2 regions of the Symbiopectobacterium purcellii genome follow, and region 2 is predicted to be linked to the other one. Evidence: predicted binding sites of a transcription regulator. Region 2 holds the regulator's gene; the other holds the start of a gene.

Region 1 (11,919 bases), 2.3 Mb from region 2:
GCTGCACTACGGCCGAGATAATGGCTTCCGCCAGATAGGTTAAGTGATCGCTCACTTTCATTACCGGTAGCACGCCCGCGATGTCACCTGCGGCAATGCGCAACTGCTGCGCCTGTTTGAACTGCCGCACCGCTTCCAGTTGCTGCTCTTCATCGTCCTCAGGCACGCGCATCAGGTATTGGCGCAGTTCATCGTGATAGGCTTCCGGTGCCAGCGGATGATAGAGCGTCGCCGGATCGAGCAGTTCATCCAACAGCAGCGGATAACGCGCCAACTGACTTGCCACCATCGGCGAGGCTGCGCACAGTCGCACCAGTTGAATCAACGCCGGGCGCGATTCCAGCAGCAGTTCCAGATAGGTGGTGCGCGTCACGATACCGAGCAATAACGGCGTCAGGCGCGGCAAAATAAGCTCAGCCTGCTGGTGAGCACACACTTCGGCCAGCAGCAGTGGCATAAGGTGATCGAGCACGTCACGCCCGCGGGGACCAATGGTGCGTTTGACCAAATCATGACGAAAATCGGTGATGGCGCGCAGCAATGCGTTACGTGCGTCTTCGCTGAGGTGGGGCATCAACGCCCCCATATCCACTTCGTCGGGCGCATCCAGCCATACGCTGTTGTAACCGCTGCACTCCGGCGCATCCTGCCCGTCTTGCGCATCATCGCCAATCAGGTCATTAAACACCCGGCGCACCGCCAGCATATGGTTTTGTAAGGCGTCATTCAACGCCTCCCAGCCGTCAAACCCCATGCCCCACGCCAGACGCTGCTGATTCAACGCCTCTTGCGGCAGAGTTTGCGTCTGCTCATCAGCAATCGCCTGCAACAGGTTTTCCAGCCGCCGCAAAAACAGATAGGCATTGCTCAGTTCGTCCACTTGCTGCGGCGAGAGCAGGCCCAGGCTACCGGTGTGCTGCAACGTCGGCAGCAGTTCCCGGCCTTGTAACCCCGGTTCACGTCCACCGCGAATCAGTTGAAAAACCTGGGTGATAAACTCAATTTCGCGAATACCGCCTGCGCCCAGCTTGATGTTGTTACGCAGATCGCGCCGCCGTACTTCACGGGCAATCATGCCCTTCATGTTACGCAGCGATTGGATCACACTGAAATCGATATAGCGGCGGAACACAAACGGACGCAACAGCGCGCGCAGTTCCTGACTGTAGGCATCCTCCATACCGCCCATCAGACGCGCTTTCACCATCGCGTAGCGTTCCCAATCGCGCCCCTGCTCCTGATAATACTCTTCCATCGCAGCAAAGCTGAGCACCAACGGACCGCTATCACCAAACGGGCGTAAACGCATATCGACACGGTAGACAAAGCCGTCCACCGTCATCTGATCCAGCGCTTTAATCAGGCGCTGCCCCAGTCGGGTAAAGAATTGCGCATTATCCAATTCGCGCCGTCCCCCGCGGGTTTGGCCGTTTTCCGGATAGACGAAAATCAGGTCGATATCAGAGGAGAAATTCAGTTCTCCACCCCCCAGTTTGCCCATGCCCAATATCAGCAATGGCTGCGGCTCCCCTTGCGCATTACTCGGCGTGCCCCACTCGCGGCAGCAGGCGTCATACAGCCAGCCGCGCGCCGCCACAATCAGTGTCTCAGCCAATTCGCTGAGTTGACGCAACGTTTGCGGCGTAGTGCTGGTGGCAAGTGATTGCGACCAGGCAATACGCACCAGCATCCGACGGCGAAACTCACGCAGCACGCGCATCAGCGCCGCCTCATCGCTTACCGCTTCCAGCGCCTGCGCCAACCAGATCCCGTAGTGCTGCCACTCCTCCGGCTGAGGTGGCTGCTGATGCAATGTCTCCCACCACTCGGGATAGCGCGCCAGCGCCTCACTGACAAAGTCACTGGAGGCCAGCACCGCCAGATCCTCGGGTGCGATGGACGCAGGGAGCGTCATGCTCTCTTGCAAGCGGGATAACACACGCTGCGCCTGCTCCGCCAGCAGCGGCGGCAACGCAGTGGAGAATGGCGAATTCGACATGGCAACTCCCTGAGAATCCCGGCGCGCCGGGGAACAATAATACGTTACACGCTGGCGCTGCTTAACCAGTACGGCGTTTGATCTACTGCCTGGCGGCGCGCACTTTCCACCACGCTGTCCACGCCCGAAGCGGGAAGGTGTTTGATAGCGTGCTCTACTGCACGCCACTGCGCGATAAAGGACTCGACGGCAGCTTCTGGATAGGCACTGGAGAGCAGCAGGAACGCATTGATGTTACGTTGCAAACGCGCCAACTGTTGTTGATAGTGATCCGCATCCAGCGGGTGACTGAATACGGAGCGCAATTCCGCCCCACTCCGCCAGTTCTTGCGACAGTGCCAGCAAATCATCGGTTTGCCCGGCTTTCAGTTCCATCTCCAATTCCAGAATAGGCTCGCTCAATTCACCGGCAGCCACCTCTCCCTGATCGAAAGCAATTTCAATCAAGCTTTGGTGATAAGCGATAACCCATTGCTCACGCTGAAAATGAGTGCTAAACAGCGGATGTAGCGCCTGCGCAAGCGCGTCGACATCGCACTCTGGCGGCCAGACGTCTGCGGGTAGCAAGCGGATATCCAAAGTGGCATTCGCCAGCGGCACATTGTATTCAGGATGCTGACAGCCATTCATCAGCGACGAAAAATAGGGATGTTTGCTATATTACACCACCTTACCCCTAACATCTGCGGTAGAAAAACACCGAACGGGTGGCAATAACAGGTCACGCGGCGTGGGTAATAGGAGTGTTCTCATTTCGGTTTACCCATTGCCTCGTCAGACTTATGCCTCTACTATCACCCAACCATTCGCGCAACATGATGAAATTATGAAGAAATTAGGCCTCGTTTGTTTCACCTTTGTCAGCCTCACACTGAGTTGGGCGAGTCATGCAGAAGATAAACGCTACATCTCCGATGAGCTGTCGACCTATATTCATACCGGCCCTGGCACCCAATATCGAATCATTGGCACGCTCAATGCGGGTGAGGAAGTCACCGTACTCAGCGTGAATGAAAATGCCGGCTATGCCCAAATTCGCGATAGCAAAGATCGCACCAGTTGGTTGCCGCTCAATCAACTGAGCCAAACGCCGAGCCTGCGCCTGCGCGTGCCGGAACTGGAAAAGCAGGTTTCCGATCTCACCGCGCGATTAGGCAATATCGATCAGGAATGGAACCAGCGTACCGCCGATATGCAGCAAAAAGTGTCTGCCAGCGACAATATCATCACCGCGCTGCGTAACGAAAATCAGGATTTAAAAAATCAGCTGATTGTCGCGCAAAAGAAGGTCGATGCAGCCAATGTGCAACTGGATGACAAGCAACGGGAAATCATTTTGCAATGGTTCCTGTACGGCGGCGGCGTGGCGGGTATCGGCTTGCTGATCGGTTTGCTGCTACCGCACCTGATACCCAGCAGAAAGAAAAACGATCGCTGGATGCGTTGAGGCGTAGGCCACATAACGCATCACATTGGCCTGCAGCATAGATTGCGGCAGGCCGATAGGTATGTAACTATTAACCTTATGTTAACGTCGTGTTTCCACCATCCTCGACGCAGGCAGAGGATCTCTTGCCAAAGGCATGCATTTGACCGGTAAGCGATCCCCGTCGACGCAGGAATGGTTGGATGAGTAAAGAATGTCAGTCATCTTTGACGGCCTGGAGTTTGTATTGAAGAGTTATCTGGTTGGCGGCGCAGTGCGGGACTCCTTACTCGATCTTCCGGTGTCAGAGCGTGACTGGGTAGTGGTGGGGGCCACGCCGGGACAAATGTTAGCGCTTGGCTACCAGCAGGTCGGGCGGGATTTCCCCGTCTTTTTGCACCCGGAAAGCAAAGAAGAGTATGCGCTGACGCGTACTGAACGCAAATCCGGAAACGGCTACACCGGCTTTATTTGCCATGCGGCACCCGATGTTACGCTGGAAGCGGATCTGCTGCGGCGCGATCTGACCATCAACGCCATCGCCCAAACCGCAGAGGGTGAGCTGGTTGATCCCTACCACGGTCGGTACGATCTGCAACAGCGTTTGCTGCGCCACGTTTCTCCGGCCTTTCAGGAAGATCCGCTACGCGTACTGCGCGTGGCGCGCTTTGCCGCGCGTTTTGCCCATCTCGGTTTTCACATCGCGGAGGAAACGCTGGCGCTGATGCAATTTATGACGCGCGAGGGCGAGTTGGCTTTTCTGACGCCCGAACGGGTGTGGAAAGAGACGGAAAAGGCGCTGGCAACCCGCTCACCTCACGTCTATTTTCAGGTACTGCGCGACTGCGGTGCGCTGGCGGTGCTGTTTCCTGAAATCGACAATCTGTACGGCGTACCCGCCCCGGCACAGTGGCACCCAGAAATCGACAGCGGCGTTCACACGCTGATGACACTGATGATTGCCGCTCGCCTCACCCCCGAGATTGATGTGCGTTTTGCCACGCTGTGCCACGATGTGGGAAAAGCGCTGACGCCGCCGGCGCTCTGGCCGCGCCACCACGGACACGGCCCGGCGGGGGTGAAACTGGTGGAGCAACTGTGCCAGCGCTTGCACGTGCCTAATGCGCTGCGCGACCTGGCTAAGCTGGTGGCGGAATATCATGACCTGGCGCATACCGTAACGGTTTTGCAGCCCAAAACGTTGATGAAACTGTTTGATGCGCTGGACGTATGGCGCAAGCCGGAACGACTGGAGAAGCTGGTGCTCACCAGTGAAGCGGATGCCCGTGGCCGCACCGGTTTCGAGGAATCGCCCTATCCGCAAGGCGACTACCTGCGCGAGGCATTTACCGTTGCCAGTGCGGTCACCAGTAGCGCCGTCGTGGCCGACGGTTTTCAGGGTATTGGCGTGCGCGATGAGCTGCACCAGCGACGTATTGCTGCGCTTACCGCGTGGAAAGCGCAGAAAATTCCCGCCTCAACCCTGTAAGCCGCTTATTTAGTACTACAAACCGCAATATAGTTAAGCTGGTGCCGGTAGCGGCGGAAAGTGCGAAACAGCTGAAGGAAGGTTGCGCGGTTTTCCGCCTTCAACGCATTGCGCACAATCTTTGCCGCGCCGCCCCAGCCTTCATCGTAAATCATGCCAGACGGCGTCATCAACGTCATTGCCCCTTGGGCGTTCTCCACCTGGCTGAAACCGCTGTCAAGAAACAGGCTGCGCCATCCCGCCAGCGTTAACGGCTGAACGTTGACATTGATGGCCGCGCGCATCTGCGCCGTGACGTCATCCGACGCCTGCGGCAACAGCATAATGTCATGGGTCAGCAGCCGCCCTCCGGGTTTTAGCACGCGCAAGTATTCCTGAATCAGTGGACGCTTGGCTTTGTCGGCGTACATGGTGAGCATCGCTTCGTTAATCACCACATCGAAGTGATTATCGGGAAACGGTAACGCCAATGCGTTCGCTTCCATCACCGTCACCCGCCCCTCAACACCCGCAGCCAGAATGTTGTGCCGTGCTTGCTGTAATGCCACCTTGTCCATATCCACCCCGACGATGGCGCATCCGTAACGCTGCGCCATCTCAATGGCGGTGGTGCCCATATTGCACGCCACCTCCAGAACACGGGTCGATGGCGTCAACGCGCCCTGCTGTATCAACCACTCGGTAGCCGCACGCCCACCCGGGCGCAGGCGTTTTTTTCCCAACCGCGCCAGAAATTTATGTCCCGCCAGTTTCTCTGACATGCTTGCATCCTCTTCGCGATTACCGTGCTCAGGTGCTTGCCGAAAACAAGCAAATGATTATTATTTCTTTTTGATTGCCACACACTGTAGAACCCCGTGAGTGAGACGCCAATGACGTTTGTCAAAATACCCCTACCGACAGAGGAACATTGCGAGGTGCTGTTTTCCCATCAGTGGCTACGCAACGAGCCTGAAAACGTGGTGCTCGCCTTACAGCGAGCATGCTGTCGTATCCGCTTTCAGGCAGGGGAAACGCTGTTTCGCGAAGGGGATAAGATGCGTTACTGTCCGCTGGTGGAACAGGGTGAACTACAGGCGTTTCGTCACACCTATCAGGGGGATGACAAGGTCTTCGGGCAGTTTGTACGCGGCGAATGGGTAGCACTCGCCGCCGTGTTTATGGAGCACGGCCGCTTCCCGATGAACATTCGGGCACTCAGCGCAGGACAAGCAATGTTGATCCCACGGGAGACACTGCACCAATTTTGTCTGCAACGCCCGACGCTGGCGCTGCAACTGCTGGGCAACCTCAGTCAAAAGCTTTACGCCACCATCAACCAGATCGACTGGCTCACCTCCAGTTTGGCGGGGGAACGGCTGGCGGATTACCTGCTGCGCCTGCACCGCTCCCAGCAAGACACCCAGCCAAACGCGCAGGTTCGGCTACCGCTCAATCGCGGACAGTTGGCCACACAGTTGGGTATTCGCCCAGAGACCTTGAGCCGTCTGATGGCGGAGTGGCAGCGGCAGGGTTACATCACCTGCCGTGCCAGTTACATCACGTTATGCCATCTGGACTACCTGCGCGCGCTGGCCGCGCAGGCACAGCGCCCCTTCTGAGTTAGAAGAATACCAGATAGACGACGCCCGCCACGAAGAAGCGGTAAATCGCAAACGGGACAAACGAAATGCGTTTGATCAGTTTCAGGAAGGTTTTGATAGCGACCAGCGCAACCAGAAACGCGGTGATAAAGCCCACGGCGAACATCGGTACATCGGCCAGCGACAGAAAATGCCAGCTTTTATACAGGTCCAGCACCGTTGCGCCCATCATCATCGGCACCGCCAAAATAAAGGAGAACTCAGAGGCGGCGTAGCGGCTGACGCCCATCAGCATCCCGCCGGAAATGGTCGCGCCCGAACGGGAGAACCCCGGCCACAGCGCCAGACATTGAAAACAGCCAATCATAAATGCCTGGCGATAAGTGATATCATCCAGCCCGTTGGCACGCGGCGTCTTCGGCTTCAGCCACTCTGCGGCCAGCAGCAGGAAACCACCAACAATCAGAGCAAACATCACATTCTGCGGTGTAAACAGTGATTTGATGGTGCTGTGAAACACCAGCCCCAACACCACCGCCGGGATCATCGCCAGCAGAATATGCCCCAGCTTCAGACGATCTTTACCGCGCCCTTCATGAGGAACGGCACCAAAATGGATACCGATCAGCCCAAACAGACGACGCCAAAACATCACAACGACCGCCAAAATAGAGCCCAGTTGGATAATGACTTCAAAGGTTTTCGCCTTCTCATCATCAAACCCCAACCAACTGCCAACGATAATCATGTGCCCCGTCGATGACACGGGCAAAAACTCCGTCAACCCTTCAACAACCCCAAGAATAAATGCCACCACCAACGTGTGGAGATCTGCCATGCTCGCGCCCTGCCTTTCCGAACCGAAATAAAAGAAGCACCCATAAAAAAAGTGGCTACGCTGTCCGCGTGCGCCACTTTAAACACCACCACAATAGACTAAAAAACGGGGTGTTAGTTTCACTGACAAAAAAGATTCATAAAAAAATTCGGTTATCGGGTGCCACGCTCAATCACAACGCCCACCTGACGCGCTTGCGCGACCGCCCCCGGCTTGCTCACTTTGATCCGCAGCCAGGGGATGGCAAAGCTCTGCATCAGCAATTGCGCCACCTCTTCCGCCACGCGCTCGACCAGCGCAAACGGCTGACTGGAGACATGGGCAATCACCGCGTCGCTGACATCGGCATAGCTGAGGCAGTCGTTGACATCGTCGCTTGCGGCGGCCTTACGGTTATCCCAGCCCATTTCGATATCGAGCACCAGCTTTTGCGAAATAGTTTGTTCCCAGTCGTAAACGCCGATAGTGGCAATCACGGTAAGTTCTTCTATAAATACAATATCCATCACGTCGTTCTCTGATTTTGGCGCTGTTTGGTATCACTTCCGCCGGAATATGCGTATTATCCACGGATGGCAACTGTAAAACGACCTTTATTCAACGGAACCGCGTTATGAGTGCTACCGCGCTTGGCATGATAATTTTCGCGTATCTGTGCGGCTCCATCTCCAGTGCTATTCTGGTGTGCCGCATCGCGGGTCTGCCCGATCCACGTCAGCATGGCTCAGGAAACCCCGGCGCGACTAACGTATTGCGTATCGGAGGCAAAACCGCCGCCGCTACGGTGTTGGTGTTTGACGTGCTGAAAGGCATGTTACCGGTTTGGGGCGCTTACGCGCTCGGCGTTACACCGCTTTATCTTGGTATTACCGCGATTGCCGCCTGTTTGGGCCATATCTACCCAGTATTTTTCCGTTTTCGCGGCGGGAAAGGCGTGGCAACCGCGTTTGGTGCTATCGCGCCTGTCGGCTGGGATCTGACCGGTGTCATGACCGTCACCTGGCTGCTTACCGTACTGCTGAGCGGCTATTCCTCCCTCGGTGCCATTGTAAGCGCACTGATTGCGCCCTTTTATGTGTGGTGGTTCAAACCGCAATTCACCTTTCCGGTGGCCATGCTCTCTTGCCTGATCCTGATGCGGCATCACGACAATATTCAACGTCTGTGGCGCGGGCAGGAAAGCAAGATTTGGAAGCGCCGTAGCAAAGAAGAAACCCCGCCGAACGATGATGCTGACTAAACGCCACTGAGAGTGAAAAACCACAGCACTTTACCAATGGGTTGGCTATAATGGCCGCCACTCCATTTCTGACGTTAGAAAAAAGGAAACAGACATGAGTTTGATTAACGTCCCGGCGGGCAAATCACTGCCAGATGATATCTATGTAGTTATTGAGATCCCGGCCAACGCTGACCCCATCAAGTACGAAGTCGATAAAGAGACTGGCGCCCTGTTTGTAGACCGTTTCATGGCAACGGCGATGTTCTACCCGTGCAACTACGGCTACATCAACAACACGCTGTCTCTGGACGGTGACCCGGTTGACGTACTGGTACCGACGCCGTATCCGCTGCAACCCGGTTCAGTGATCCGTTGCCGTCCGGTTGGCGTGCTGAAAATGACCGACGAATCCGGTGAAGATGCCAAAGTGGTTGCCGTGCCGCACACCAAACTGAGCAAAGAATACGATCACATCAAAGACGTGAACGATCTGCCGGAACTGCTGCGTGGCCAAATCGCCCACTTCTTCGAGCAATACAAAGCGCTGGAAAAAGGCAAATGGGTGAAAGTTGAAGGTTGGGAAGACGTGGAAGCGGCCAAAGCCGAGATCGTTGCCTCCTTCGAACGCGCGAAAAAATAAGCGTGTAGCGCACTGCGCAACCTATGTTACGGCGAGGATTTCCTCGCCGTTTTCTTTTCCGCGCGCGGTTAAAGATCGCGCTGCCGTTCGCGGCTCCAGTAAGCCATAAACGTGATGATATCGCGTGGCACCTGACGTTCACCGGATAAGTAACGCCGCAGGTTTTTCACCACCGAAGACTCCGCCGCCACCCAGCCAAAGAATTGGCCGTGCGTCTGACTGGCCGACTCCCACAGCAACTCACCTTCTGCAACTTCATGCAATTCGGTGGCTTCTGCTTCCGCACGTATCTCCGGCAAACGCACATGCGCTCGCACGCTATGCAACAGTCGTTCACCGTAAGAGGCACCCTGCGGCTTACGCGGTAGCCAGTGTACCTCGGCAAAGGCAAAGGCGCTCATATCCACGCAGTCGGCTTCCAGCGGCACTTCGATAAACGCCTGCACCTGTACGATGCTCGACTGCTGCGCCAGCTGTTCCAGAATACCCTTGATAGCAGGCAGCGCAGTTTCATCACCAATTAGCAAGGCATGGGCCATTTCCGCTGGCGGCAGCCACTCATAGCCACCGCTATCGCCTTCATAATCACCGGCGCACGGCGCAACAATGCGCAATGCCTCCCCCGGTTGCGCCTGTATTGCCCAGGCAGACGCTGGCCCTTCAGTGCCATGAACCACAAACTCTACCGCCATTTCAGCGTTAGCCACATCCACATCGCGCAGGGTGTAGGTGCGCATCACCGGCCGCTGCGCCTTGGGCAGCGCCAGCCACTGACGATACCACTCATCACTGTCAGGCAATTCGGGGAAAACGCCATCGGCGGGAGGAAGCAGCAGCTTGATGCGTTGGTCCGGTGCGTCCATTTTCATCTGGCGTACCGACTCACCGGAGAACACACAGCGCATCAGGGAAGGCGTCAGGTAAGTTTTATGCGCCAGCACAACGTTAAAAATGCGGTATTTCTGTTTTTCTGCCATGACCTTTCTCATCTTATCCCGCAGGGGCAGCCAGAATGGCCCCACATCGGGCCCAAAGGGGCGTTCACCTTAGCACTCGTGATTGATAATGAGAAACATTATTGTTAATGAAAGGATAACAGAACGGTGTGGTATAGGAGGGGCAAGGAAAAGAGAGATGAATCGTAACCGACACCGCGCCGGTTACGCTGTTATTTACCAACTACCCAGTATCATTACTGCTCGCGCGTCAGCCAATCGCCATCGTCGATACGCGGCAACCCTGTTACCGAGTGTTGATACAGATAGATCCACGCACTCCCGAGCGGGGTGTTGATTAACTCGCGCTTGTATTCGTGACCATCACGCTTTAGCGCATCGAGTTCTGTCAGGATAGATGAGCTTATGCGATAAACTTCGCAAAGAATTTCCCCTTCCCCGACTACCACCGCAGGATAATGGCCAAGGTCATACATCTCGTAACCACCGAGCTGACAATCCCCTAGCCACTGTGCGTTCGTCATCCAGTGACTGTTTCCCTGTTTGCGTCGTAAACTGCCATAAACAATAATTCGCATCGCTAAAACTCGAACTGATAGAGCACATTCAGTGCCTGATCGAGACCAGACACCGCTTCCAAATAGAGTCTTGGCATTAACCGATAACGCAACGTCAACGTTGCTAAAGAGTCAAATATGCCAATGCCGTATCTGACCTGAAGGCCTGGGAGGACGTAACCGCTGACCACAACCTGAGAGTCGTCGCCAGCGCCCTGTGTATCCAGAGCTAAATCACTTACGCCAAAGGCCTCGCCGATTCTACCCACAACTTGACCACTTTGCGCAACCCCTAACCCTACTAAGGCCGAGGTCATCATATTACTGTCTGAACCGGTGCTGTCCAGTCCTTGACCCCGTAACAGGTAAGATAATGCTTCTTGCTGCGATAATGTCGGTGTGGAAAACACCTCGATATGGGGCGCGCTGGCCGCGCCAGTGATGCGCACCCCCGCCGTCACACCATCCGCCGTATTATCAGGATTGCGCACCGCTTCGATGTTCAGATTCGGCTCGGCGGGTGGCCCAGAGAACACCAGAATCCCTTTTTGCACGATCAAATCCTGCCCGTAAGCCTTGAAACACCCGGTAGGGATGTTGATCTGGCCGTTCAGTCCCAAACCGCGCTCGTCCTGCACCATTTTCAGGTCGCCTTGCAAACTGGCACGCAGGCCAAAGGCATCAAGGCGCACATCGTCACCCACGCGAATGGTCAGGTTACTGTTGATCGGTATCGCAGCGTTGTTACGCGCTAGCGGCTGGCGTTGTTCGTCCAACAGCACTTCATCCGAGGAAACATCCACCGCATTTTCCGGCATCTGTTGTACGGTAATACGCGCCCATGGCACCCTGACCGCCCCATTGAGGGTAAAGAGCTGCGGCGTAGCGACAAACTCAATATCCGGGGAAACATCGAGCCGCACCGTCGGCGGCAGCGTGACACGAACGCGGTCCCCCTTCGCCGCAATACGCGCCCGCCATGCTTCCGGCTGATGCCAATCCGCATCCCCGTTAAGATTAAGCTGGCCTTGCGTGGTTTTCAGAAAACCCTGTAGCGTAGAACTCATGCCATTGAAGCTCACCGCCAACCGACCATCGGTCAGATCGACAGGCATCCAGTGACCGTCGATATCCAGCCCTTCCAGCGCCAGTTGTCCGTTCAACTGCGGCTGACGCACATTACCGCCAACGCGCAACGCGCCGTTCAGC
Region 2 (11,919 bases):
GCATTTGCCAGCACAGCGCTGACAATATCTACCGCTTCTTTCTCAATGCGCTCGCGATGCTCCGCGCCCAGGAAACTTTCGCAGTAAATCTTGTAGGCTTCTTCCGTGCCCGACGGACGCGCCGCAAACCAGCCGTTATCCGTCATCACTTTCAATCCGCCAATCGAGGCGCCGTTACCCGGTGCCGCCGTCAAACGTGCAGTGATCGGATCGCCAGCCAATGTACTGGCAGCAACCTGTTCGGGTGATAGGCGTGACAGTGCCGCTTTTTGCGCATGAGTCGCAGAGGCTTGAATACGGTTGTAACTCGGGGCACCAAAACGCGCCGCCAGCGCATCATAATACTGCTGCGGATTTTTACCGGTTACCGCAGTGATCTCCGCCGCCAGCAAGCACATGATGATGCCATCTTTATCCGTTGACCATGGCGTGCCATCGAAGCGCAAGAAGGACGCCCCTGCGCTCTCTTCGCCGCCAAAACCAAAGCTGCCATCGAATAAACCATCAACAAACCATTTGAACCCGACTGGCACTTCCACCAGTTTACGTCCAAGATCTGCCACTACACGGTCAATCATGGCGCTGGAAACCAGCGTTTTACCGACAGCAACGGATTGCCCCCACTGCGGACGATGGCGGAACAGGTAGTCGATAGCAACGGCCAGATAGTGGTTCGGGTTCATCAGGCCGGCGGGCGTCACAATGCCGTGGCGGTCATAATCAGGATCGTTGGCAAAAGCCAGATCGAATTTATCACGCAGCGACAGTAACCCCGCCATCGCTGACTCTGAAGAGCAGTCCATGCGGATAACGCCGTCATGATCCAGAGTCATAAAGCGGAACGTCTGATCGACCGCATCGTTGACCAAGCGCAAATTCAACTGGTAGTGCTCTGCGATGCGCTGCCAGTAGGCAATGCCCGATCCACCTAACGGATCGACACCCAGTGTTAGCCCTGCTTTCTGAATGGCGGGGATATCCACGACCTCACGCAAGCCTTCAACATAAGGTTGCACCAGATCTTGCTCATGCACATAACCGCTCTGCCAGGCTTTATCCAGCGTCAGGCGTTTTACGGCTTTTAGCCCATCAGCTAACAGGGCGTTGGCACGTTTCTCGATAACGCTGGTGACGTTAGTATCAGCAGGTCCACCATTCGGTGGGTTATATTTGATACCACCATCTTCCGGCGGATTATGAGACGGGGTGATCACAATGCCATCGGCCTGCGCATTGCCCTTGCGGTTATGCACCAGAATGGCATTGGAGATAGCGGGCGTCGGCGTAAAGCCGTTGTCCTGCTGCACCACCACATCAACGCCGTTCGCTGCCAGCACTTCCAGCACCGAGATAAAGGCCGGTTCCGACAGCGCGTGGGTGTCTTTACCCACAAAACAGGGACCGCTGATCCCTTGCTTTTTGCGCTCTTCGGCAATCGCCTGAGCGATAGCCAGAATATGCGCTTCATTAAAACTGTGGCGCGCTGCACTGCCGCGGTGGCCGGATGTTCCGAACTTCACCGCATGTGCGGCGTTATCCACATCGGGGCGTAAGACATAATACTGTGACGTTAATTGCGCCACATTAATCAAATCACTTTGCCGGGTGGGTTGTCCGGCTCTGGGGTGATTAGCCATCGGCGTTCTCCCTGACGCTATTCGTTAAGACACTGTTCGCTAAATGGTACCGCACACTTTTTCGACAAGCTCCGCGGGGAACTGCATCGATTGCATGATTTGTTCAACCATGCTGCGTTTGCGATCCGTATTGGTATTGGTGATGACCCAGTAAGGCGTACCCTGAATATGTTTAGGTTTAGTATGGACGCCATGCTGAAGCAATGTGTGTTCGTCGCCGGCAAAATAAACGCGCGTGCGGCCATGAAGCTGCTCAGTTGCCGCAGAAAAGGTGTTCGGTTCGAGGCAATATAAGGTAGAGAGCACCAGCATAAAGCGATTGATGGCTTTACTTTGCGCGGCATATTCATCGGACAACAGCAGTTCACGCACTGCCCGTACACCATCGCGCGGTTTTGTCGCTACGCTCGCTGGCGCCTGCGCTTTCGTTGTGGCCGTTTCGGAAGCGGCGACAACCTGTCCTGCCCGGAAATTCAGCATACGACGCAGAATATCCGAGGCGCTTTCACCAATGTGCTGCGTGTGGCTGGCAATATAACGATACAGCTCTTCGTCGACCTCAATAGTTTTCATCTTTATCCAGTACTGTTTTTACTCTAATTAATCGGCAAGAAGTATATAGGCGAATCAATACCACCGAACAGCGGCATTACACAAACAATATCGAAAGTCAGACGATCCCCCATCTGCTCCCTCGCCCCATTACCTGTAACCTGCAAAAAGCATATACCCTAAATAATTCGAGTTGCGGGAAGGCGGCAATCGAATGAATCCCGATGAGCTTACTCTGGTAAGTGATTCGGGTGAATGAGTGCAGCCAACGCACCAGCAACGTGAAGTATGACGGGTATAGTCTTCATTTTCCACAGGGCAACACCATCGGCAACAGTCATGATACCCTAAGCGCCTGTGTCTCTGAATGAACTTCACCATGAAATTGAATTATCGCTTGCAAAATGCGCAACAACCCACTCATACGTTGCCTATCGTATTGATTCACGGTCTGTTTGGGAATCTGGATAACCTGGGCATTCTGGCGCGTGACCTGCAAAAGCAGCACGATGTCCTTCAGATTGACTTACGTAATCACGGATTATCACCGCGCACGCCGGAAATGAACTACCCGGCCATGGCTGGCGATGTAAAAGCATTACTGGATGCCTTGTCCATCGATAACGCCATTATCATCGGGCACTCCATGGGAGGGAAAACCGCCATGGCGTTGAGCGCACAGATCCCTGACCGCATTGAAAAAATCGTCGCCATTGATATTGCGCCGGTCGATTACCAACTGCGACGCCACGATGACGTGTTTGCAGCACTGCGTGCGGTTAGCGCTGCAGGCGTTACCACGCGCACCGAAGCTGCAGCCATCATGCGTCATCACCTTAAGGAAGAGGGCGTGGTGCAATTTTTACTGAAATCCTTCCAGCAGGGCGAGTGGCGCTTTAATGTCCCGGTGCTGTGGGAGCAGTATGAGCACATCGTCGGCTGGGAAACCGTACCCGCCTGGCGCAAACCCATCCTGTTCATTCGCGGGGCGTCATCCCCTTATCTGGATGACCGCTATCGAGAAACGCTATTGCAGCAGTTTCCCAATGCCAAGGCGCATGTGATTGCGGGGAGCGGCCACTGGGTTCATGCAGAAAAACCCGATGCGGTTCTGCGCGCAATTCACCGTTTCCTTGAAGAACCCCCGCATAATCCGTAACGATCAGCGGCAGTTACCCATTGTCGCCGCCAGCCTCGCTGGGGTATGATGGCGCCCGCACTAGAGGGACGGCTGAATCAGCCTTATGCACAGTAACCACATCATCAAAATGTCACGCTGAACCGATGCGTGCATTTTGGTCAGACTTCCTTGCAGCAACACTACCTATGGCAAAAGAACAAACGGACCGTACCACGTTGGATCTGTTCGCGGATGAACGTCGGCCTGGTCGTCCCAAAACCAACCCGCTTTCACGCGACGAACAGCTTCGCATTAACAAGCGCAATCAATTGCGTCGTGACAAGGTGCGAGGATTGCGTCGCATTGAATTGAAAATTAATGAGGAAGCCGTGGAAGCACTCAATAGCCTGGCTGAAATGCAGAACATCAGCCGTAGTGAACTCATTGAACGCATGTTGCTGGCGCAGTTGGCGGACAAAGACCTTTCATCCTGATACGTTAATGTCCGGCGTCATCCATGACGCCCTGCATCCCTCCCTGGCAATGACATTGATGGGTAAATCGCTCTCTTAAAATTGTTCCCAGTTATCGTTTCCTGGTGGCAACGCCTTTTTGGCTGCTGTGCCACTTCCAGTGCGTGGCAAGGCGGCAACGGGTGCAGCAGGCGCGGCAACGGGCACGACGGATTCCGACAGTTGGAACACCGCCACCGTCCGGTTAAGCACTGCAGCCTGCTCTTCCAATGACAACGCTGCCGCAGACGCCTGCTCCACCAATGCCGCATTCTGCTGCGTTACGCTGTCCATTTCCGCCACCGCTTGTCCAACCTGTGCAATCCCCTTGCTTTGCTCACCGGAAGCCGAGGCAATTTCCCCCATGATGTCCGTCACATTGGTCACAGCACGTACAATGTCACTCATGGTAACTCCCGCATCTTCAACCAACTGGGAGCCAGTACCCACACAGTGCGCGGATTCAGCGATCAATCCTTCGATCTCTTTTGCCGCCTGTGCACTGCGCTGCGCCAGACTGCGCACTTCACCGGCAACCACGGCAAAGCCGCGCCCTTGCTCACCGGCCCGTGCCGCTTCAACGGCAGCGTTAAGTGCCAGAATGTTAGTCTGGAACGCAATACCGTTGATCACCGTGGTTATCTCGGCAATGCGTTTTGAACTTCCCGAAATCTCCGCCATGGTTTTCACCACGTTATCAACGATCTCGCCCCCTTTTCTCGCCGTATTGGATGCTTGCAACGCCAACTGGCTCGCGTGATTGGCATTTTCCGCATTCTGTTTAACGGTGGCCGTCAACTGCTCCATGCTGGCCGCTGTCTCTTCCAGTGCAGAAGCCTGATGTTCAGTACGCGATGAGAGGTCATTATTACCGGATGCAATCTCGGAGGCGCCAAGGTAGATGGCATACGTGCTGGAACGGATCGTACTGACTGTCGTCGCCAGACTGGTTTGCATATCCCGTAATAGAGGCAACAAACGCCCCACACAGTTACGACCAAAATCATGAATCGGTTTGCCAAGTTGCCCGGAGGCGATAGCGCTAAAGTGCTCGCGTAGCGTATCGAGAGGTTTAACCAAACAGGCCACCAGATAGCGATCGGTGAAAAACAGCAGCAGCAGTCCTACAACCAATCCGGTCAGCAGTATATTTTGGCCAATGGCGGTGATGTGCTGAAAACGCGCGCCCGCTGCGGCGAATTTATCGGAGCCTGCCTTGTTAAAAGCGTTGACCGAGGCCCCGAATTGACGACTCAGTGCTGGCACCGTTTCCTTGGCATAGCGCTGATATTCATCCAAAGCGTTGGCTTGCGCCTTTTGAAACATCGGATCCACGCCCTGAGTAATCAGGTTACCCCAATCGCGCACCACCGCTTCAGCCAGCGCGGCATCCAGCCCTGCGTGATCGATGCTGCTAAAGGTAGCCAGATCGGATTTCAGATTATTTAATGCCGTCAATGCTGACGCCTGTTCTTTATCTGCCAGCGAATTTTCACCACTGCGGCGCCAATCCACTACCCGTGCCAAACGGGTTACCATGCGAAAATATTGATCGTTGCCCTGATTGACTAAATTCATGTTATGAACCAGTAAGGTACTGGTCTGTGACGTCGTGGTCATCTCTTTGAAGGAGAAAATGGTGTAGACGGAAACACCGCCCCAAAGCACACAGAAGCCCCCTAAAACCCATAACATTGCCGTTCTGATGGCGATGTTTCTCAAAAATTGCATAAGCATGCTCCAGATATAAATAACGTGCGGTAGGGTTATTATTTTTTAAAAAATCATAAGGTTTAAAACAATCCCCAACGGGGAAAACGCGCGATGCTTTACGTCTGCAAGCACACGGCGAACCTTCTAGTTTCATCGTCAATATTAAAAGAATATTTAGTAGTTTCCCTCCGTGATCTACCGCACGCCGTCACTAAAAACTAGTGATTATTTATATTTTTCAATAATATAGGGAAACTCGCATTAACAATGCCGCTGCTAAAGTAATTAAAAAAACTGGCGAAATAGCGAAAACGAGCTACCGGATAAATACCCTTGTTTAATAGCGGTTATTTCCGCTTTGGGCCTGGGGAAAGATACAAGTTTCTCCCACCCCCAGCGTCTGATATTATTACTTGATATGTAGGTGATAAACCGCACCATACCATTAAGAATAAAGAGGTTATTTTATCCATGGCACTCATAGGCATTTTCTTTGGCAGTGACACCGGCAATACCGAAAACATTGCCAAGACAATCCAACAGCAACTGGGCAGTGATGTTGCAGAGGTTCATGACATCGCCAAGAGCAGCAAAGAAGATATCGAAGCGTTTGATATCCTGCTGCTTGGCATTCCGACCTGGTACTATGGTGAGGCCCAGTGTGATTGGGACGATTTCTTTCCGACACTGGAAGAAATTGATTTCAATGGAAAAATCGTTGCCTTGTTTGGCTGTGGCGACCAAGAAGATTACGCAGAATATTTTTGTGACGCGATGGGAACGCTGCGCGACATTATTGAACCGCGCGGGGCAACCATCGTCGGCAATTGGTCAACCGAAGGTTACTATTTCGAAGCGTCTAAAGGACTGGCAGACGATAACCATTTCATCGGTCTGGCCATTGATGAAGATCGTCAACCTGAGCTGACCAGTGAACGCGTCAGTGCCTGGGTCAAACAAATCAGCGAAGAACTCAACCTGAAAACGCTGGTGGGTTGATCTCCCCGGTTTAACATAAAGCCCTGATAGCAATGTCAGGGCTTTATTAATAGATAAAACCGATTAAATTAATAGAAACATTTTTTTAACTTCCCGGTCTAAGCCTGTACAATAGTACCCATCGGTTTTGTACGTTTATCAATTTTCTCCATTTTACAACAAGAGATTGCGCGCGAATGCACACTTTCTTTATGGAGACGGTATTGTTAACATCCCATGGTTTTCATTTTTAATGCGCGGTTCTATAATTGGGACGCCATTACAATTTTTGAGCCGACCGATGTCATAGGCTTAATTGCCCCCATCGACGAGAAAGTAACAGGACTAAACCCGCATGACTGACAATAACACCGCATTAAAGAAGGCCGGCTTGAAAGTCACTCTGCCAAGACTGAAGATTCTGGAAGTGTTGCAGGATCCGGAGTGTCATCACGTCAGCGCGGAAGATTTATATAAAAAACTGATAGATATGGGCGAAGAGATCGGTCTGGCGACCGTTTATCGCGTGCTTAACCAGTTTGACGATGCCGGTATTGTCACCCGTCATAATTTTGAAGGTGGTAAGTCAGTGTTCGAGCTGACACAGCAACACCACCATGACCATCTTATTTGCCTGGATTGCGGACGCGTTATTGAATTCCGTGATGAATCTATCGAAGCGCGTCAGCGCGAAATCGCAGACAAACACGGCATCAAACTGACTAACCACAGTTTGTACCTTTATGGTCATTGCAGTACGGGCGACTGCCGTGAAGAAGAAACGCTCCACGACCCGAAATAAGCCAGGCCCTTTTCTGATTGATGCCAAAAAAAACCGCCACACAGGCGGTTTTTTCATTTTAGTCCAGCGCTGGCCTCAGCCAACCCAGGTATCACGCAAACCGACTGTACGGTTAAACACCAAATGTGTTTCGCTAGAATAACGGCGATCGGCACAGAAATACCCTTCACGTTCAAACTGATAGGCTTTTTCCACTTCGGCCTTTGCCAAACTCGGTTCAACAAAGCCCTGAGCCACTTTTAGCGAATCCGGGTTAATCGTTGCGAGGAAATCATCCGCAGCACCGGGGTTTGGCACGTTGAACAGGCGATCGTAAAGGCGGAACTCAGCCGGCAACGCGTGAGCGGCAGAGACCCAATGGATAACGCCCTTTACCTTACGCCCGTCAGCCGGATCTTTACTCAACGTTTCAGCATCATAGGTGCAATACAGCGCGGTGATAACACCCTGTTCATCTTTCTCAACGCGTTCCGCCTTGATGACATACGCATTGCGCAAGCGTACTTCTTTACCCAGCACCAGACGCTTGTACTGTTTGTTCGCTTCTTCACGGAAGTCGGCACGATCGATATAAATCTCACGGCTGAACGGAACCTGACGGGTGCCCATTTCCGGCTGATTAGGATGATTCGGCATGGAAACCCACTCTTCGTGGCCTTCTGGCAGGTTCTCGATGATCACTTTTACCGGATCCAACACCGCCATGGCGCGCGGTGCATGCTCATTCAAATCGTCACGAATGCAGGATTCCAGCGCCGCCATTTCGACATTATTGTCTTGCTTGGTCACGCCGATACGACGACAAAATTCGCGCACGGAAGCAGCCGTGTAACCACGGCGACGCAGGCCGGAGATGGTAGGCATACGGGGATCGTCCCACCCTTCAACCACGTTTTCCGTCACCAACTGATTCAATTTACGTTTGGACGTTACTGCATATTCCAGGTTTAAGCGCGAGAATTCATACTGGCGCGGATGGCAAGGAATGGTGATGTTGTCCAACACCCAATCGTACAGGCGGCGGTTATCCTGAAACTCCAGCGTGCACAGTGAGTGCGTAATCCCTTCCAGCGCATCGGAAATGCAGTGCGTGAAATCGTACATGGGATAGATGCACCATTTTTTCCCGGTCTGGTGGTGCTCGGCAAATTTGATGCGGTACAGCACCGGATCGCGCATCACGATGAACGGGGATGCCATGTCTATCTTGGCACGCAGACAGGCGGTGCCCTCAGCGAATCCACCATTGCGCATTTTTTCAAACAGATTCAGGTTTTCCTGAACGCTGCGATCGCGGTAGGGACTGTTTTTACCGGGGGAGGTCAGCGTGCCACGGTATTCGCGGATCTGCTCGGGAGAGAGTTCGTCCACATAGGCCAGCCCTTTGCCAATCAGTTCGACGGCGTACAGATGCAACTGGTCAAAATAATCAGAAGAGTAGCGAATCTCTCCGCTCCAGGAGAAACCCAGCCATTGCACATCCTGCTTGATGGACTCGACGTACTCGATATCCTCTTTCACCGGGTTGGTGTCATCAAAACGCAGATTACACTGACCGTTGTAATCTTTCGCCACCCCAAAATTGAGGCAAATGGACTTGGCATGGCCGATATGCAAGTAGCCATTAGGTTCCGGCGGAAAACGGGTTTGTACCAGGCTGTGTTTTCCAGACGCCAGATCTTCATCAATGATCTGACGGATAAAATTGGTTGGGCGGGCTTCTGCCTCACTCATGCTTGATTCCTCGATGCAAAACGACACATAACCCGCAATGATCCAACAAGCTACGGCAGGACACAACAGTTACTTGCACTAAATCTTATGAAATACACAGAAAGAAGCAAAACTGCTGATGATTACGCATGAGGTAACTGAAAGTGGGCATCTTGTAATACCCACGGTGATAAAAAATGCGGCGTGAGAAATACCCCACGCCGCACCATTCAACGCTGACAATACAATGATTATTGCCCGTTTTGGATATGCTTCAAGGCCGTGGTGATCGCTTCTGCCTGCGTCCCCACGACAATTTGTACATTCTGTTTATTCAAGCGGATAACCCCTGCCGCTCCCAAGCGTTTTGCCTGTGCCTCATCCACTTGCGCAGAATCCACCACATTGAGCCGCAGACGTGTGATACACGCATCGATCCCCACCAGATTGGCTTTACCGCCCAGCGCCGCCAAATATCCCTGGGCCAGAGACTCCGTATCATTCACTTTCTTTTCGGCAACGCTTTGATTGAGCGTAAAACCATCCGTCTCGCTGCCATCAACCGACTGCTCGCGTCCCGGCGTCAGCAAGTTGAACCGTTTGATAGTGAAACGGAACGTCACATAGTAGATAACAAAGAACACCAGCCCTTGCGGAATCAGCATATACCACTGGGTTGCCAGCGGGTTGCGCGAAGAGAGCACCATGTCGACCAATCCGGCGCTAAAACCGAAGCCCGCAATCCAATGCATACTTGCAGCAATAAATACCGAGATCCCGGTCAACACGGCATGCAGCACATAGAGCACGGGCGCTACGAACATAAACGAAAACTCAAGCGGCTCGGTGATCCCGGTAAAGAACGCGGCAAATGCGGCGGCCATCATAATTCCCGCCACTTTGCTTTTATTTTCCGGACGCGAACAGTGATAAATCGCCAACGCAGCGCCCGGTAAACCAAACATCATGATGGGGAAGAACCCCGCCTGATAGCGTCCCGTGATGCCAACAACTGCTTTGCCCGCATCAATGGACTGCTGCCCGCCAAGGAAATTCGGGATATCGTTGATGCCCGCCACATCAAACCAAAATACCGAGTTCAACGCGTGGTGCAACCCGACAGGAATCAGCAGACGGTTGAAGAACGCGTACACGCCCGCCCCCACCGAACCCAACTGCTGGATATGCTCGCCCAGCGTGACCAACGCGCTAAAAATCACCGGCCAGACATACATCAAGATGAAAGCAACAACGATCATCAGGAACGAGGTCAAGATAGGTACCAACCGACGCCCACTAAAAAACGACAATGCTTCGGGCAATTTGACATGGCTATAACGGTTGTAGAGCTCAGCCGAAATAATACCGACCAGAATACCAATAAACTGGTTTTGGATTTTGCTGAACGCCGCAGGCACTTCCGCCAGCGGGATATGCTGGCTCATTGAAACGGCCGCAGGAGAACACAACGTGGTCAACACCAGAAAACCGACGAACCCGGTTAGCGCCGCGGCACCGTCTTTATCTTTGGACATGCCATAAGCGATGCCCACCGCAAACAGCACCCCCATGTTTTCAATGATGGCAGCACCGGACTTGATCAGCAACGCCGCCAGCGCGCTCTCACTGCCCCAACCGTTTGGATCGATCCAGTACCCTATCCCCATGAGAATCGCTGCGGCTGGCAACGTCGCCACTGGCACCATCAGCGCTCGACCAACCCTTTGTAAATAGCTAAGAACACTCACATTATCCTCTCTCTCCCGCCAGGGGATACTAAACTGCCCGTTAAACTGATTCACAGCAGCCATCCCATACCAGGCGGCTTGTGCTTGAAGTGTAAAAAAAATAATTCGCCACGCAAATTAAACCCTGACATTTTGTGACATAACGCGCAAAACACCCGCATATTAAATCATTATACCTATCGATAGCCCCAGATTATTTCAAGATAAAAAAAAACAGGCTAGACTAACTAATAACCTATCTTTATCATCCAGACAGTAGCAAATCGGTTCACTGGTTTTGGAACGCTTATCCGGAGATTTATGTATGAGACTTATTCCCGTAACCACATCAGAGCAGGTAGGCAAATGGGCGGCACGACACATTGTGCAGCGCATTAATGCCTTTAATCCCAGCGCTGAGCGCCCTTTTGTATTAGGCCTGCCAACAGGCAGCTCGCCGTTAGAAGCCTACAAAGCGCTTATCGTGATGCACAACGCGGGGCTGGTCAGTTTTAAACACGTGGTGACATTTAATATGGATGAATATGTCGGTCTGCCCGCCGCACATCCGCAAAGCTATCACACGTTTATGTATGAGAATTTCTTCAATCACGTTGATATTCAGCAGGAAAATATTAACCTGTTGAACGGTAACGCTCCAGATGTGGTGGCCGAATGCCAACGCTATGAAGAAAAAATGGCCTCCTACGGCAAGATTCACCTGTTCATGGGCGGGGTCGGTAATGACGGGCATATTGCGTTTAATGAACCCGCCTCATCCTTAGCCTCCCGTACGCGGATCAAAACGTTGACCGAAGAGACCCGCACCGCGAATTCCCGTTTCTTCGAGGGTGATGTGTCCCAGGTTCCCAAATACGCACTTACCGTCGGCGTTGGCACTCTGCTGGATGCAGAGGAAGTGATGATTCTGGTGTCTGGCCGTAATAAAGCTCAAACATTACAGGCAGTCGTAGAGGGCAATGTGAATCACATGTGGACCATCAGTTGTCTGCAACTGCATGCCAAGGCAATCATTGTTTGCGATGAGCCTTCGACCATGGAGTTGAAAGTGAAAACCGTGAAATACTTCCACGAGTTGGAAGCTGAAAGCATTATCGGTCTTTAATCTGTAAGCCGGGAGTTCAAGATGTATGCGTTAACCCAT

Evidence for each region. Region 2 encodes Fur, which represses iron uptake genes when iron is present. Its sites were predicted from a motif close to ATAATAATGAGAACNACTATCAA; they were not measured.
Region 1: a site for Fur is predicted at 10,257-10,279, ahead of K6K13_RS17155 (siderophore-interacting protein). Genes of this name have one in related genera too.

Annotation. Positions count from the first base shown of each region.
Region 1 is NZ_CP081864.1:3,653,078-3,664,996, forward strand. Features, by position in the region: gene glnE (bifunctional [glutamate--ammonia ligase]-adenylyl-L-tyrosine phosphorylase/[glutamate--ammonia-ligase] adenylyltransferase) at 1-1,999, opposite strand, end outside; gene K6K13_RS23370 (hypothetical protein) at 2,044-2,244, opposite strand; gene K6K13_RS17110 (CYTH domain-containing protein) at 2,234-2,629, opposite strand; gene K6K13_RS17115 (TIGR04211 family SH3 domain-containing protein) at 2,826-3,446, shown strand; gene K6K13_RS17120 (multifunctional CCA addition/repair protein) at 3,673-4,914, shown strand; gene K6K13_RS17125 (SAM-dependent methyltransferase) at 4,920-5,675, opposite strand; gene K6K13_RS17130 (Crp/Fnr family transcriptional regulator) at 5,787-6,515, shown strand; gene bacA (undecaprenyl-diphosphate phosphatase) at 6,517-7,335, opposite strand; gene folB (bifunctional dihydroneopterin aldolase/7,8-dihydroneopterin epimerase) at 7,488-7,841, opposite strand; gene plsY (glycerol-3-phosphate 1-O-acyltransferase PlsY) at 7,949-8,575, shown strand; gene ppa (inorganic diphosphatase) at 8,670-9,197, shown strand; gene K6K13_RS17155 (siderophore-interacting protein) at 9,266-10,174, opposite strand; gene K6K13_RS17160 (gamma-glutamylcyclotransferase family protein) at 10,390-10,731, opposite strand; gene tamB (autotransporter assembly complex protein TamB) at 10,734-11,919, opposite strand, start outside.
Region 2 is NZ_CP081864.1:1,340,570-1,352,488, reverse strand. Features, by position in the region: gene pgm (phosphoglucomutase (alpha-D-glucose-1,6-bisphosphate-dependent)) at 1-1,637, opposite strand, end outside; gene seqA (replication initiation negative regulator SeqA) at 1,677-2,210, opposite strand; gene ybfF (esterase) at 2,557-3,348, shown strand; gene ybfE (LexA regulated protein) at 3,516-3,803, shown strand; gene K6K13_RS06315 (methyl-accepting chemotaxis protein) at 3,879-5,552, opposite strand; gene fldA (flavodoxin FldA) at 6,006-6,533, shown strand; gene fur (ferric iron uptake transcriptional regulator) at 6,868-7,314, shown strand; gene glnS (glutamine--tRNA ligase) at 7,390-9,048, opposite strand; gene nagE (N-acetylglucosamine-specific PTS transporter subunit IIBC) at 9,279-10,775, opposite strand; gene nagB (glucosamine-6-phosphate deaminase) at 11,080-11,880, shown strand; gene nagA (N-acetylglucosamine-6-phosphate deacetylase) at 11,902-11,919, shown strand, end outside.